DNA from 2 places in the Janthinobacterium sp. GW460-12-1-14-LB5 genome. Region 1 is predicted to be linked to the other one. Evidence: predicted binding sites of a transcription regulator. Region 1 holds the regulator's gene; the other holds the start of a gene.
What was found. The regulator FliA, encoded in region 1, starts transcription of late flagellar genes. The targets are predictions, from matches to a motif close to CTAAAGTTTNNNNNNNNNNNGCCGNTA.
Positions count from the first base shown of each region.

Region 2: a site for FliA is predicted at 3,783-3,809, ahead of AC07X6_RS21375 (FlxA-like family protein). Genes of this name have one in related genera too.

Region 1 is NZ_JBWKYD010000020.1:72,196-79,824, forward strand. Features, by position in the region: gene flhB (flagellar biosynthesis protein FlhB) at 1-185, shown strand, start outside; gene flhA (flagellar biosynthesis protein FlhA) at 182-2,278, shown strand; gene flhF (flagellar biosynthesis GTPase FlhF) at 2,619-3,947, shown strand; gene AC07X6_RS20440 (MinD/ParA family ATP-binding protein) at 3,940-4,803, shown strand; gene AC07X6_RS20445 (RNA polymerase sigma factor FliA) at 4,848-5,579, shown strand; gene AC07X6_RS20450 (flagellar motor protein) at 5,561-6,307, shown strand; gene motD (flagellar motor protein MotD) at 6,324-7,112, shown strand; gene AC07X6_RS20460 (translation initiation factor Sui1) at 7,163-7,525, shown strand; gene AC07X6_RS20465 (hypothetical protein) at 7,598-7,629, shown strand, end outside.
Region 2 is NZ_JBWKYD010000022.1:1,808-9,436, reverse strand. Features, by position in the region: gene AC07X6_RS21405 (dioxygenase family protein) at 1-170, opposite strand, end outside; gene AC07X6_RS21400 (hypothetical protein) at 128-292, opposite strand; gene AC07X6_RS21395 (hypothetical protein) at 296-457, opposite strand; gene AC07X6_RS21390 (Spy/CpxP family protein refolding chaperone) at 475-963, opposite strand; gene AC07X6_RS21385 (response regulator transcription factor) at 1,157-1,846, shown strand; gene AC07X6_RS21380 (sensor histidine kinase) at 1,849-3,369, shown strand; gene AC07X6_RS21375 (FlxA-like family protein) at 3,412-3,753, opposite strand; gene AC07X6_RS21370 (PrpF domain-containing protein) at 3,912-5,144, shown strand; gene dcd (dCTP deaminase) at 5,177-5,746, opposite strand; gene AC07X6_RS21360 (alpha/beta fold hydrolase) at 5,879-6,679, opposite strand; gene AC07X6_RS21355 (HAD family hydrolase) at 6,738-7,433, opposite strand; gene AC07X6_RS21350 (sulfite exporter TauE/SafE family protein) at 7,455-7,629, opposite strand, start outside.

The DNA.
Region 1 (7,629 bases):
ACGGCGCCGTGGCCGAAGTGCTGGCCTACGTGTTCCAGCTGCGCAGCTATGGCAAGGGCCAGGGCGAGCGTCCCGACAAGCCGAAAAAACTCGACGTGCCGCCCGAGCTCGACCCGCTCGACCCCGCATCGCAGACGCCGCCCGCAGCCGGCGCGGCAGACAAGAATAAAGGAAGTACACCATGAACGGCCTGAGATTGCCAGCCTGGCTCAGCGGAATGAGCAACAACGCCAGCAAGGGCATCGCCGCGCCGGTCATCATCATCATGCTGCTGGCGATGATGGTGCTGCCGCTGCCCGCCTTCATCCTCGACATTTTCTTCAGCTTTAATATTGCGCTGTCCATCATCGTGCTGCTGACGGCGCTGTACACGGTCAAGCCGCTCGATTTCATGGCTTTTCCGACTATTTTGCTCGTCTCGACCATGCTGCGCCTGTCGCTGAACGTGGCCTCCACGCGCGTGGTGCTGACGGAAGGCCATACGGGCGCCGATGCGGCCGGTAAAGTGATCGAAGCGTTCGGTCACTTCTTGATTGGCGGCAACTACACGGTCGGTATCGTCGTGTTTATCATTTTGACCATCATCAACTTTACCGTCGTGACCAAGGGCGCGGGCCGTATCGCCGAGGTGGGCGCCCGCTTCGCGCTGGACGCGATGCCTGGTAAACAGATGGCCATCGATGCCGACCTGAACGCCGGCCTGATCGGCGAAGACGAAGCGCGCCGCCGCCGCACGGAAGTGGCGCAGGAAGCGGAATTCTATGGCGCCATGGACGGTGCCAGCAAATACGTGCGCGGCGACGCCATCGCCGGCATCATGGTTACCGTCATCAATATCGTCGGCGGCTTGCTGGTGGGTTTGCTGCAGCACGACATGGGCTTTGCCGATGCGCTCAAGAATTACACCCTGCTGGCCATCGGTGACGGCCTGGTGGCGCAGATTCCTTCGCTGATCATTTCCACGGCGGCCGGTATCGTCGTCTCGCGCGTGGCCAGCGAACAGGACATCGGCACCCAGCTGGTGGGCCAGTTGTTTGCGAAACCGCAAGTGCTGTACATTACCGCCGGCATCATCGGCGGCATGGGCCTGATCCCCGGCATGCCGAACATGGTCTTCATCCTGCTGGCGTCATTGCTGGCCGGTTCCGCCTATCTGATCAGCAAGAAGCGGGAGCAGGCAAAAGAGGCGGCCGAGAAGCCGGCCGAGGTGCCGCAAGCGACCGTGGCGCCCGAGCAGGAAGAAGCCAGCTGGCAAGACATCATGCCGGTCGATACCCTGGGCCTGGAAGTGGGCTACCGTTTGATTCCCCTGGTCGACAAGACCCAGGGCGGCGAATTACTCAAACGCATCAAAGGCATCCGCAAGAAATTCGCCCAGGAAGTGGGCTTCCTGGCGCCACCCGTGCATATCCGCGACAACCTGGAATTGAAGCCGTCGGCCTACCGCATCACCCTCAAGGGCGTGGAGGTGGGCGTGGGCGAAGCGTTCAACGGCCAGTTCCTGGCGATTAATCCCGGCATGGCCAGCGGCACCTTGCCCGGCCTGAGCACCAGCGACCCCGCCTTTGGCCTGCCCGCCACCTGGATCGACGCCAGCCTGCGCGACCAGGCGCAATCGATGGGCTACACGGTGGTCGATGCGGGCACCGTGGTGGCCACGCACCTGAACCATCTGATTACCTCGCACGCGTCGGAGCTGCTGGGCCGCGCCGAGGTGCAGTCGCTGCTCGACCACCTGGGCAAGGAGTCGCCGCGCCTGGTGGAAGACCTGGTGCCGAAGATGCTGTCCTTGTCGACCCTGCAAAAGGTGCTGCAGAACCTGCTGGCCGAGGGCGTGCACATCCGCGACATGCGCACCATCATCGAAACCCTGGCCGAGCACACGGTCAGCACGCAAGACCCGAACGACCTGACGGCGCTGGTGCGCGTGGCCCTGGGCCGCGCCATCGTGCAGCAACTGTTCCCCGGCTCGGCCGAACTGTCCGTGATGACCCTGGACAGCCGCCTGGAGCGTTTGCTGATGCAAGCGATGGGCAATGGCGGCGACGGCGCCGGCATCGAACCGGGCCTGGCCGACACCATCGCGCACCAGGCGGGCCTGGCGGCCCAACAGCAGGAAGCGCTGGGGCTGACGCCGGTGCTGCTGGTGCCGGCGCCGCTGCGCGCCTTGCTGTCGCGCTTCCTGCGCCGCGCCTTGCCGCAGCTCAAAGTGCTGTCGCATGCGGAAGTGCCGGAAACCAAGACGATCCGCGTCACGGCGCTGGTGGGGGCGCAATAGTCGGCATCGTTAAGACCGCAAACCCAGGCGAAGGGCCGGGGTCGAACCCTCAGGGTTCGACCCCAGTTGCCGCCTTGGGGTTTTGAATGGGGGATGTCGGTCACCTGACGACGGTCCCTGCCACCTTTTTGCTTATTTTTTCATCAATTTCCTACTGGCAAACTGAATAACGGGTACTTTCCCGTCCTGTTCCTTCGATCATTTCCTCCAAGCATCGCTAATAATGGAAACTGTCCGGGTGATCTGTGTCCATGTGGAAGACAGCACTCAAGCAACAGGAGTCGATGATGGTCACACAGTTCAGCCCATATTGCGCCACCCCCGCCCCGGGAGGCCGGTCATGAATGTGAAGAAATTTACGGGCGCCTCGTCGCGCGATGCGCTGCGCAAGGTGCGCGAAGCGCTGGGCCCCGATGCCGTGATCCTGTCGAACCGCCAGGCCGATGGCGTGGTGGAAATCCTCGCGCTGGCCAATGACGATGCCGCTTCGCTGGCGTCGCCGCCGGCCGCCTCCGAAATGGCCCAGCCCCGTCCCCAGTTGCAGACCCAGTTCGCCACGCCGCAGCGTGCGGCCGCCCCGGCCCAGCGCCCGGCCGCGCCACGTCCCGCCGCACCGCGCCAGGCTGCCTCCGAGCCAGTGGACATGGCCCGCATGCAGCAGATGATGGCCAGCGCGCTGGCGCACGTCAAGGAAAACGCCGCCGCCGAAATGAGCGGCATGATGAATGAAATCCGCGCCATGCGCGGCATGATGGAAACCCAGCTGGCGGAAATCTCGTGGGGCTCGACGCAGCAGCGCGAGCCGCAAAAAGCCGTGGTGCTGCGCGAAATGCTGGCCGCCGGCTTCTCGGCCAGCCTGGCGCGCTACCTGATCGACAAGCTGCCGGCCGGCCTCGACGGCGCGCAAAGCATGCGCTGGATCAAGACGGTCCTGAGCCGCAACCTCAATACTGTGGCCAACGAAGACGCCATGCTGGAGCAGGGCGGCGTATTCGCCCTGGTGGGCCCGACCGGCGTCGGCAAGACCACCAGCACGGCCAAGCTGGCGGCGCGCTGCGTGATGCGCCATGGCCCCGAAAAACTGGCCCTGATCACCACGGACGCCTATCGTATCGGCGCGCACGAACAGCTGCGCATCTACGGCAAGATCCTCGGCGTGATGGTGCATTCGGTGAAGGACGAGGCGGACTTGCGCATCGCCCTGAAAGAATTGAAAAACAAGCACACGGTGCTGATCGATACGGTGGGCGTGAGCCAGCGCGACCAGATGGTGACGGAGCAGGTAGCCATGCTGTCGGGCGCCGGCGCCGACGTGAAGCGCCTGCTGTGCCTGAACTCCACGGCGACGCAGGAAACGCTGAACGAAGTGGTGCGGGCCTACCAGGGCAGCGGCCTGGCCGGCTGCATCATGACCAAGCTCGATGAAGCGGCCTCGATCGGCAATGTGCTCGACGTGGTGATCCGCCAGAAGCTGAACCTGTTTTATGTGTCGAACGGCCAGCGCGTGCCGGAAGACCTGTACCTGGCCGACCGCGGCTACCTGATCGACCGCGCCTTCAAGCTCAAGCGCGATGCGGCGGCGACGCAGTTTTCCGATGCCGAACTGCCGCTGCTGATGGCGCAGGCGGCCGCCCGCAACAATGAAGCGCGCGGGGTGCACCTTGGCTAATTTCGATTTCGACCAGGCCGAAGGCTTGCGCCGCATGCTGGCCGGCCCGCAGCCGCGCGTCATGACGTTCCTCTCGGCCACGCCGCAGGACGACAAGGGCGCCATGCTGGTCAACCTGGGCGCTTCGCTCGTCTACGGCGGCAATGACGTGCTGCTGCTCGACGCCAGCGGCGGCAGCGATGGCGTGGCATCGCGCCTGGGCCTGGCGCACGGCGCCAGCCTGCGCGACGTGGCGCGCCAGCAGTGCGGCTTGAACCAGGTCATCCACCAGGTGCCGCAAGGCTTCGGCGTGGCCAGCCTGGGCGCGCGCAACCATTTGATGGACAGCATGGATTATGCGGGCGCGGATGAACTGCGCCGCCTGGGCAAGACTTTCGAGGTGCTGGCGCGCCAGAGCGGCATCGTGCTGGTCGACGGCGTCGTGGCCGACGAGGGCGACTGCTTCCCCGTGCCGCTGATGGCTTCGTCGGATATCGTGGTGCAAGTGTCGACCAGCGCCACCTCGATCAAGGCGGCCTACTGCCTGATCAAGCGCCTGAGCCAGGAGCTGGGGCGCCGTCCGTTCGGCATTCTCGTCACCGGCGCTTCCGAATCCGAGGCAAAAGTGGTGTACGATAATATGGCGCAGGCGGCAAGCCGTTACCTGGCCGTGAAGCTGACCTCGATGGGGTCGGTGCCTGCCGATGAGTATCTGCACCGCGCGGCGCGTCTGGGCCGCAGCGTGGTCGATGCGTTTCCGCTGGCGGGCGCCTCGGTGGCGTTTCGCGGTCTGGCCGAGCGGCTGGCCCGTTCGGCGGCGCCGGTGCTCGGCGGTACCTTGTACCAGACGGGGAGCCCGCACCAGTTCAGCGCCTGATTCCATCATCCGCACACGATAGCAGTTAAAACAATAAGCAGCCTATGTACACGGTCAAAGGGAAATCGAACAAGGACTATTTGCTGACGGAGCATATTCCGCTGGTGAAGCGTCTGGCGCACCATATGAAGGCGAAATTGCCGCCTTCGGTCGAGGTCGATGACCTGATCCAGGCCGGCATGATCGGCCTGCTCGATGCCATTACCCGCTATGAAGAGACGCATGGCGCGCAGTTCGAGACGTATGCCGTGCTGCGCATCCGCGGCGCCATGCTCGACGAATTGCGCACCAGCGACTGGCTGCCGCGCAGCATGCGCCAGAACATGCGCAAGATCGAAGAGGCGATGAGCATCCTGCAGCAGCGCCTGGGCCACCCGCCGACGGAGTCGGAAGTGGCGAAACTGCTGAAAATGTCGCTGGCCGACTACCAGGAAATGCTGGGCGACGGCGGCGGCCACCAGCTGGTGTACTACGAAGACTTTCATGATCCGGACGGCAATGACAGCTTCCTCGACCGCCACTGCGTGGACGAGGGCAGCGACCCCTTGCGTTCCCTGCTCGACACCGATTTCCGGCAATCCGTGATCGATGCCATCGACGCGCTGCCGCCACGCGAGAAAATACTCATGGGCCTGTATTACGAAGAAGAGCTGAACCTGAAGGAGATCGGCGCGGTGATGGGCGTATCGGAATCGCGCGTCTCGCAGCTGCATACCCAGGCCGTCGCGCGCCTGCGCGCAACCTTGAGGGAGCTGGCGTGGACTGGTCCAGCGTAATCGGGCTGGCGCTGGCGCTGGCGGGCCTGCTGGTCGGCCAGGCACTGGAAGGCGGCAAGATGGCCTCCCTGCTGCAGCCGGCCGCCTTCGCCATCGTCATCGTCGGCACCTTCGGCGCCGTGCTGCTGCAGACGCGCCTGCGCACCTTCGTGCGCGGCCTGGAAATGCTGCGCTGGGTGTTCTTGCCGCCGTCCGACACCCGGGCCGCGCTGGCGCGCGACATCGGCCAATGGAGCCTGACGGCGCGCCGCGACGGCCCGCTGGCGCTCGAACGGCTGATGGAAAACACGGCCGACCGTTTCAATGCCAAGGGCTTGCGCATGATCGTCGACGGCATCGCGCCCGACAAGCTGCGCCAGCTGCTCGACGTGGAAATCTCCGCCTATGAAATGGCCGAGCGCCAGGCCGTCAAGGTGTGGGAATCGGCGGCCGGCTATTCACCCACCATCGGCATCCTGGGCGCCGTGCTGGGCTTGATCCACGTCATGGAAAACCTCACCGACCCGAGCAAGCTGGGCAGCGGCATCGCCGTGGCCTTCGTCTCGACGATTTATGGCGTGGGCCTGGCCAACCTGCTGTTCCTGCCGGTGGCCAATAAACTCAAGGCCATCGTCTCGCGCCGCGTGCTGCAGTATGAAATCACGGCCGCCGTGCTGTACGACATCGCCACGGGCGACCATACGCGCATCATCGAAGAGCGCGTCGCCAGCCTGCTTCACGAGCACTGAGCGAGCACTGACCATGATGCGGCGCGCGCGCAGGAAGTATGACGAGGAACCGGACAACCAGGACCGCTGGCTGATCTCGTACGCCGACTTCATCACCCTGCTGTTCGCCTTTTTCGTCGTCATGTATGCGATTTCGCAAGTCAACGAAGGCAAATACCGCGTCTTCCAGAACGCCATCGGCCAGGCCTTCAGCCTGGAAAAGGGCGCGCCGCCCATCATCATGGAAGCGCCGCAGGCGATTCCGCTGCCGAACCCCGCCCTGAAACGCCGCACGGAAGCCATCCGCCGCGAGCGCGAACACATGACGCGCCTGGCGCAGGACCTCACATCTACCCTGGCGCCGCTGGTGAAGGAAGGCAAGGTGCGCGTGACGCAGACGAGCCGCGGCGTGAGCGTGGAAATCAACGCCAGCGTGCTGTTCGACCCGGGCGCGGCGGGCTTGACGGCGGAGTCGGACCAGGCCTTGCGCGCCGTCGCCGTGCTGCTCAAGGATGACACGCACGACGTGCAGGTGGAAGGGCATACGGACGTCCAGCCGATCAGCAATTCGACCTTTGCCTCGAACTGGGAACTGTCGGCCGCGCGCGCCAGCGCCGTCGTGCGTTTGTTCATCGCCAGCGGCGTCAAGGCCACGCGCCTGACGGCCGTCGGCCACGCGGACAACATCCCCGTGGCGCCCAACGAAACCCCGGAAGGGCGTGCGCGCAACCGCCGAGTGGCCGTGACGATCTTGTCGGGCATCCCCGAGACGGTGACGGAAGTGCCGACGCCGCCCATAGCACCTGCTCCGGCTCCCGCCAACTGACCCCCGGCGCTTGGTACAATCGCGGCCTTCTCCCTTTTTATCTCTTCATCATGAAAAGCAGTTCCCTGGGCGGTCTCGTGTATTCCACTGAAACGGGCCGCATGTGCCCCGCCTGCCGCCAGCCGCTGGCGCAATGCGCGTGCAAGGCGCAAGCGAAGGCGGCACCAATCGGCGACGGCGTGGTGCGCGTGTCGCGCCAGACCAAGGGCCGCGGCGGCAAAAGCGTCACCGTGGTGAAAGGCTTGCCGCTGGACGCCATCGCGCTGGCCCTGCTGGGCAAGCAGCTGCGCACGCAGTGCGGCTCGGGCGGCACGGTCAAGGATGGCGTGATCGAAGTGCAGGGCGACCACGTCGAGACGGTGATGGCCGCGCTGGCCAAGCTGGGCCACCAGCCGAAAAAGGCCGGCGGCTGAGCTTGCGCAGGCGTGCGGCCCGCTGCCGCAGGCCTGTGGTAACGTGCGCTTCCGTCCACGCGCATCCTCACCATGAACGTCAAATTCACCAGTATCGCCATCGC
Region 2 (7,629 bases), on a different contig from region 1:
GCAGAGCCGCTGCTTGCGGCGATACCGCTGGCGTCCGTGCCGCCGCCGCAGCTGGCCAGGGGCAAGGTGGCGGCGCCGGCCAGCAGCCAGCGCAGCACTTGCCGCCGCTCGGCCGCCTGTCGCCGCATCATTTCGAGGTCGGATGCCAGACCGTGACCATGTAGTTCCATACATACTCCATCAAGTGGGGCAAGCCCGCCAAGGCGGGGCTCAGGCTGGCGCACAGGAACAGGGCTTGCGTGGCCCGTTGCGAGAGCACTTTCCTGGCGGCAATGGCGAGCTTGCGTTCCATGCTTCAAGCCGTTGTATTGACCAGGTTACCGCTGGAGGACAGGCTGCCGCCCGCACTCGCCGCGCCCAGGCTGCTGGTACTGCTGAAACTGCCGCTGCCGTCCAGGCGGCTGAACGCGCTCAGCTGACTGGTGGCGCTGGTCGAACTCAAGGCACTGATGCTCATGCTTAATCTCCTGTCGGTTATTGGGGGCGGCGTGGGCCGGGGCGGCTGTCTTGCCACTGTTGCGCCTGCTTGCGCTGTTCCGGCGTCAGCACGGCCAGCAATTGCTGCTCCAGCCGCGCCTGCTGCAAGCTGATCGTCGCCATGGCTTGCGCCGCCGTGCTGGCCAGCGCGCTGGCCTTCGCATCGTCGTAGGCGCTGGAGGCGGCCAGCGCGCGCAGCTGTTCATGGGCCTGGAAGGCGATCTTTTCCTGTTCCCGCAGCAAGGGCGCCTGGGCGTAGGTGGCGGCGAAAATCTTGTCTTGCTGCGCTTCGCTCAACTCGATGCCGTGCAGAAACGGCGGCAAGCCTGGCGCACCGCCAGCGCCGTGGCCGAAGCCGGGCGGCGGCCCCGGCATGGCGCGCGGCGGCGGACCATCCGGTGCGAATTCCTGCTGGGCCAGGGCGACCAGCGGCATGCTGCAGGCGGACAGCAGCAACAGGGACAGGACAATACTCAGGTGTTTCATCGGCTTTCCTTTCGTGGCGATCAGTCCTGATTGTCGGCGTCTGGCGTGTAAAGCAACGTTAGGGCCGCGTAAAAGCGTGTAAAGGACTGTAAGCAGGCATGTGGCCTTCCCGATGTAAAAGCGGGTAAAAGCGTCCTGAACAGCCCCTGTTGACTGCTATCATCGGGCGATATTCACCCGAAAAAGCACAGGCATGAGCAAGGTTTTGTTAATCGATGACGACGTGGAACTGGTCGGCATGTTCCAGGAATACCTGACGCAGGAAGGTTTTGACGCCCGCGCCGTGCATGACGGCGAAAGCGGCGCGGCCGAAGCGCTGACGGGCCTGTATGCCATCGCCGTCCTCGACGTCATGATGCCGCGCATGAACGGCCTGGAAACCCTGCGCCGCATCCGTGCCGGCAGCAACCTGCCCATTCTGATGCTGACGGCGCGCGGCGACGATACGGACCGCATCGTGGGCCTGGAGCTGGGCGCTGACGATTACGTGACGAAACCGTGCACGCCGCGCGAGCTGACGGCGCGCATCCGCGCCATCCTGCGCCGTTCACAAGCGGCGCCGCACGATACGTCGGGCCTGGCGCCGCTGACCGTGGGGCAATTGACGATGTGGCCGGAACAGCGCCGTGCCGCCTGGGCCGGCGCGCACCTGGAGCTGACGAGCACGGAATTCAACCTGCTGGAAGTGCTGGTGCGCCACGCGGGCAAGCCTGTGAGCAAGAATCAACTGTCGGAACTGGGCCTGGGCCGGCCCATGGCCCGCTTCGACCGCAATATCGACGTGCACTTGAGCAGCCTGCGCCGCAAGCTGGGCAGTCTGGCCGACGGCCGCTCCTGCCTGCAGACCGTGTACCGCCTCGGCTACCAGCTGATCAAGGAGTAAGCGTGGGACGCCTGTTCTGGAAGTTTTTTCTGTGCATCATGCTGGCGCAAGTGACGGCCACCATCGGCATCGGCGGCACCTTCTGGCTGAAAAACCGGGCCGCGCAGCAGGAGCGGGCGCTCGACATCGATACCAGCCCGCCCGCGCAGATGGCCATCGAAGCGGCCAGCGCCACCCTGGAAGCGGGCGGCAGCCAGGCCTTGCGGCAATTTCTCGGCAAGATGGAACGCATGCGCGTGTTTGCCGTCGATGCCAAAGGGCAAGAACTGATGGGCCGCGCGGTGCATCCCGCCATGCTGGCCAAGGCGCGCGCCATGCTGGCGCAAAACCCGCCCCATCCCGTCGTGCGCACGGTCACCGGCAGCGACGGCCAGCGCTACCTGCTGTTCCTGCCCTCGTCCGAACGCTTCCGCAATGCCGAGGCGGGCGCCGCGCGCGACACCCTCAATGCCGTCGCCATGAGCGGCCCGCGCGCCATGGGAGCCGGACCACGTCCCAATGAAGCGGGCGCCCCGCCGCCACGCGGCGAATTCGGCCGCGGCATGCCGCCCGGCCCGCGCATGGACAGCCCCTACCGCACCTTCATTCCCCTGGCCGCCGCCATCGCCGCCAGCCTGCTGTTTTCCTTCTTGCTGGCCTGGTATTTTGCGCGCCCCATCCGCGAGCTGCGGCAAGCGTTCGAGGCCGCCTCGCACGGCAACCTGGCGCCCCGTTTTCACGCCAGCGGCAAGCGCGGCGACGAATTGACGGACCTGGGCCGCGATTTCGACCGCATGACGGGACGTTTGCGCCATCTCATGGATAGCCAGACGCGTTTGCTGCATGATGTCTCGCACGAACTGCGCTCGCCGCTGGCCCGCCTGCAAGCCGCCATCGGCCTGGCGCACCAGCAGCCGGACAAGATGGACGCGTCGATGCAGCGCATCGAGCGCGAAAGCGAACGCATGGATAAACTGATCGGCGAGCTGCTGACCCTGTCGCGGCTGGAAGCGGGCGCCGGGCAAGCGGGAGCCGGGCAAGCGGGGGCCGGCTCCCCGCTCAGCGAAGACGTCGGCATCGCCGACCTGTTGCACGACATCGTGGAAGATGCCCGCTACGAAGCGAAGGCGCGCCAAGTGGATATCGCCCTGGCGGGTGACGCGGCCATGGCCGACGCCAGCGTCACGGGCCAGCCGGAACTGCTGGCGCGCGCCGTGGAAAACGTGGTGCGCAATGCCGTCAAGCACAGCCCCGATGGCGGCACGGTGGAAGTGAAACTGTCGCGCCTGCCTGATGGCAAGCAGGATCTGCTGCGCATCGCCGTGCTGGACCGGGGCCCCGGCGTGGCCCCAGCCGACCTGGTCCGCATTTTTGAACCATTCTTCCGCGCCAGCAATACCCAGCACAGCACGGATGGCCACGGCCTGGGCCTGGCCATCGCCCGGCACGTCATCGGCGCCCATGGCGGCCGCATCGGCGCCAGCCTGCGCAGCGGCGGCGGGCTGTGCGTGGAAATGTTGCTGCCCGTCAAAACGCCAGGCTGACCTGTCGGCGAGCCTGGCGTCTTTTACGCGCGGAGAATGCTGTTACGCTTGCGTATCGATGATGCTGCCCAGGGTGGACGAAGTCGATTTGGCCGGGCTGGCCGCCGTCTCGGCACTGCTGGCCGGCTGCGCATCCTGTTGCGCCGCCTGCTGCGCGGCCACCGCTTGCAACTGAGCAATTTGCGCCTGCAAGGCCTGGATTTGCTGCGCCAGCTGCTGCTGCAGCTTTTGCGACGCCTCCGTCTGCTCGCCCTTCTGCGATTCCGTCAACTGCTTTTGCGCCGCCGTGATCTGCTTTTGCAGCGCCGCGATCTGCGCACTGCTGCCCGAACTGCTGCCACTGACCGCACTGACCGCGCTGCCTGAACCGATTGCCGCTACCATATTGCCTCCCTGATCATTCAATACCTTATTATCGGCGCGCAAGGTACTCAATACAGGGCGGCAAGTGTAAAGGCGGGTAAAGACGCCGCACACGCCATCCGCTTGCACGCCAGCAAGAAAAACTGGCACACTGGCGCTTCCTGCCTTGACCACGATCAATGATGATGACGCCCCTGCTGCCCGCCCTGCCCGACCTCGTGCCCCGCCAGCGCTGCGGCGTGATCGAGTTTCCCGTCCACCACATGCGTGGCGGCACGTCGACGGGCCTGGTCTTGCATGCGTCCTCCATGCCTGCGGACCCGGCGCTGCGCAACGAGTTGCTGCGCCACCTGCTGGGCGTGCCCCAGTCCGGCCGGCAGCCGGGCAACCGGCAGATCACGGGCCTGGGACGGGGCGCGCCCACCAGCAATAAAGTCTTCCTCGCCGAGGTGGAGCAGCACGCGGGCCAGCCGCGCCTGGTCAGCACCCTGGCGCAGCTGGCCGGCGAGCATGGCGATATCGACTGGAGCGTGAACTGCGGCAATATGTCGTCCGCCCTGCAACTGTGGGGACTGGACAGCGGCGTGATCGAGGCGCTGGCCATCGGCGCGCACGACATCGATATCCGCAACACGAATACGGGCGTCATCACCACCTCGCGCATGGCGCGCGAACGCGACGGCAGCTTTACCGGCACTGAAATTCCCGGCGTGCCCGGCAGTTTCCCCCGCGTCGACCTGTTCCTGCAGCAGCCGGCAGGCGCCAAGACGGGCAAATTATTACCAACAGGCAATGCGCAGGATGTGGTGCACGGTTATGCCGTCTCGTGCGTGGACGTGGCCGTGCCCATGGTCATCGCGCCAGCGAGCCAGTTCGGCAAGACGGCGCGCGAGTCCATCGCGGAACTGGAAGCGGACACGGCTTTCATGGCCGCCATCCGCCAGGTGTGGAGCGCGGCAGGCCTGCTGATGGGCTTGCGCAAGCGCGATGGCGGGTTGATGACCCTGGAAGAACTGGAACGCAGCGAAACCATCCCCAAGTTCTGCATCGTGGGGCCTGCCGTGGGAGAGGGAAATATTGCGGTACGTTACTTTACGCCGCAAGCGGGCCACGCTTCGCTGGCCGTTTCGGGCGGCTGCTGCCTGGCGGCCGCTTGCCTGATACCGGGCACGGTGGCGCATGCGCTGGCGCGCGGCGTGCCGCCTGCCGGGCAAGTAAATGAGGAAATTGCACTGGGCATAGAAAACCCGGCCGGCATCCTGGCCACCACCATCGTGGCGCGCCAGACGGGAGACGCCATCGCCATCGACGGCGCGGCCTACCGGCGCAGCGCGCAAATCTTGCTGCGCGGCCATGTTCCCCTGTACCAGCCGTCAACCGCGCTGAAGGCGTGGCTGCTGAAACAGATTTAGAACAGGGCCGGCGCCCTGCCCGTTCAACGTCTTCAGGTTTTTGGCAGGGTCACGCCCACCTGGCCCTGGTATTTGCCGCCGCGGTCCTTGTACGACGTTTCGCACACTTCATCGGACTCGAAGAACAGCACTTGCGCCACGCCTTCGTTGGCGTAGATTTTCGCCGGCAACGGTGTCGTGTTGGAAAACTCCAGGGTCACATAGCCTTCCCATTCCGGTTCGAACGGGGTGACGTTGACGATGATGCCGCAACGGGCATAGGTGCTCTTGCCCAGGCAAATCGTCAGCACGTTGCGGGGAATGCGGAAATACTCGACCGTGCGGGCCAGCGCGAACGAATTCGGCGGGATGATGCAATAGCCCTTGCCCGACACATCGACGAAGTTATTCGCGTCAAAATCCTTGGGGTCGACGATGGTGGTGTTGATGTTGGTAAACAACTTGAACTCGTCGGCGCAGCGGATGTCATAGCCATAGCTGGAAGTGCCGTAGGAAACGATGCGGTTACCGTCGCGTTCCTTGACCTGGCCCGGTTCGAACGGCTCGATCATGCCCGTTGTTTCCGCCATGCGGCGTATCCATTTATCGCTTTTAATCGTCATCGCAGGGGTATCTTTCTAGAATATCGAATGGCTGGGGCGGCGCGCCAGGTGCAGGCGCGGCCCGAATGGCAGGATTTTACGCGAAAATCCGCCGTTGTTGGCCCCCATCCCCTGAAAATCCTTGGCGTCAGGCTATTGTTTCGCCAGCAATGCCGTGATCATCTCGCGCACCACTTGCGCCGTCAGTTCCGGGTTTTCCATGGGAAACAGATGCCCGCCCGGCACCTGGCGGAAGAACTTGCCGACCAGCTTGCGCGTGGCCGTCAAGCCCGCTTGCCGGCATTCCACCGACTCCGTGCCGCCGATAAAACCGATGGGCACGGGAAAACCATCCTTGACGAGGCCGCCGATATGGTGCGGCAAGCTGCGGTAGACATCGGTTTCCACTTCGCGCGTAAAGCGCAGCTGCACCCCGTCCGGATGGGGGACCAGACCGCTGTCTATATAATCGCGCAAGACTTGCGGCGCCCAGATGGCGAACATGTCCTTGGCCGCGAAATGTTCATAGGCCGCCTGCGCGTCGGGCCACAGCTTGCGCCGCCGGGCGGAAAAACGGGCGGGAGAGTAACGCTCGCCCAGCGCCGTGTTGCGCGCCAGGCGCACCAGCAAGGCGCGCCAGCCCGCCACCACGGGCGAATCGAGCAAGACCACGCAGCGCACGAGATCCGGCCGCTGCTTGGCCACCATCACGCTGAGCATGCCGCCCAGCGAATGGCCGACGAGGATCACGGGCGCGCTGTAGCGGCGCTCCAGGTCGTCGATGTACTCGCGCACCAGCTCCGGCCAGCCCGTGCTGACGGGGTAATCCGGGTCGTGCGCATGCATGTCGAGCGCCTGCACATGGTAGTGCTGGCCCAGCAAGCCGAACAGCTTGCGGTAGGTGCCGGCAGGATAGCTGTTGGCGTGGGCAAAGTGCAGTTGCGGGAGGGTCATCGTGGGACGGTGCCGGTGAATGCGATAAACAATTGTAATGGCACACCGGCAAGCCGTATCAGAGGAAGGCCTCTAATTGTCCCCGCGCCGCCGCCATGCCGGGCACGAACGAGGCCAGCACCTCGCCCAGCTCGGCGTTTGAATCCACCACGCAAAAAGCGTCGTCGAACGCATGGTGACGGTTCATGGGATTGCGCACGACGATGCATTCCAGCCCGGCGGCCCTGGCGGCACGCAAGCCGCGCGGCGAGTCTTCCACGGCCACGCAGTCGGCCGCGGCCAGGCCCAGGCGCTGCAGGCCCAGCTGGTAGCCGTCGGGCGCCGGCTTGCTCTCGCCATACATTTCGCGCGTCAGCACGAAGTCGAAGTGCTGCAACAAGCCCGTGGCCGCATGGCTGATCCGGAAATGCTGTTCGTAGGCACTGGTGACCACGCCCATGGCCACGTGCGGGCGCAGCGCCGCCAGCACTTGCCCGATGCCGGGCATGGCCAGCCGGCGCGCCTGGCGCAGGCGTTGCGCAAACAGCACGGTGCGCTCGGCCCGCAGGCGTTCGACCAGTTCGATATCGTGGCCCTGCCCCAGCAACAGATGCCAGGCGCCGTAGTTATTGTCCAGGAACCAGTCAAAGAATTGCTTTGGCGTCAAGTCTATACCGTAGGGCAAGAGCAAGTCGCGGTTGCTTTCGTAAAACAGCTGCTCGGTGTTGACCAGCACGCCATCGTTGTCCCACAGCACGCCCTGGATGGTTTTCATGGCTTGTTGTCGTTCAAAAACTTACTTGAAGAAGATGTCGTAGGACAATTTCACGATCAGCAGCGCCAGCAGCACGAGGAAGAGGATGCGCACGAAGGCGGCGCCGCGGCGCACGGCGATCCACGTGCCCGTCAGCGCGCCCAGGATGTTGCACACGGCCATAGGTGCCGCCACGGCGTAGACCACGTGGCCGGCG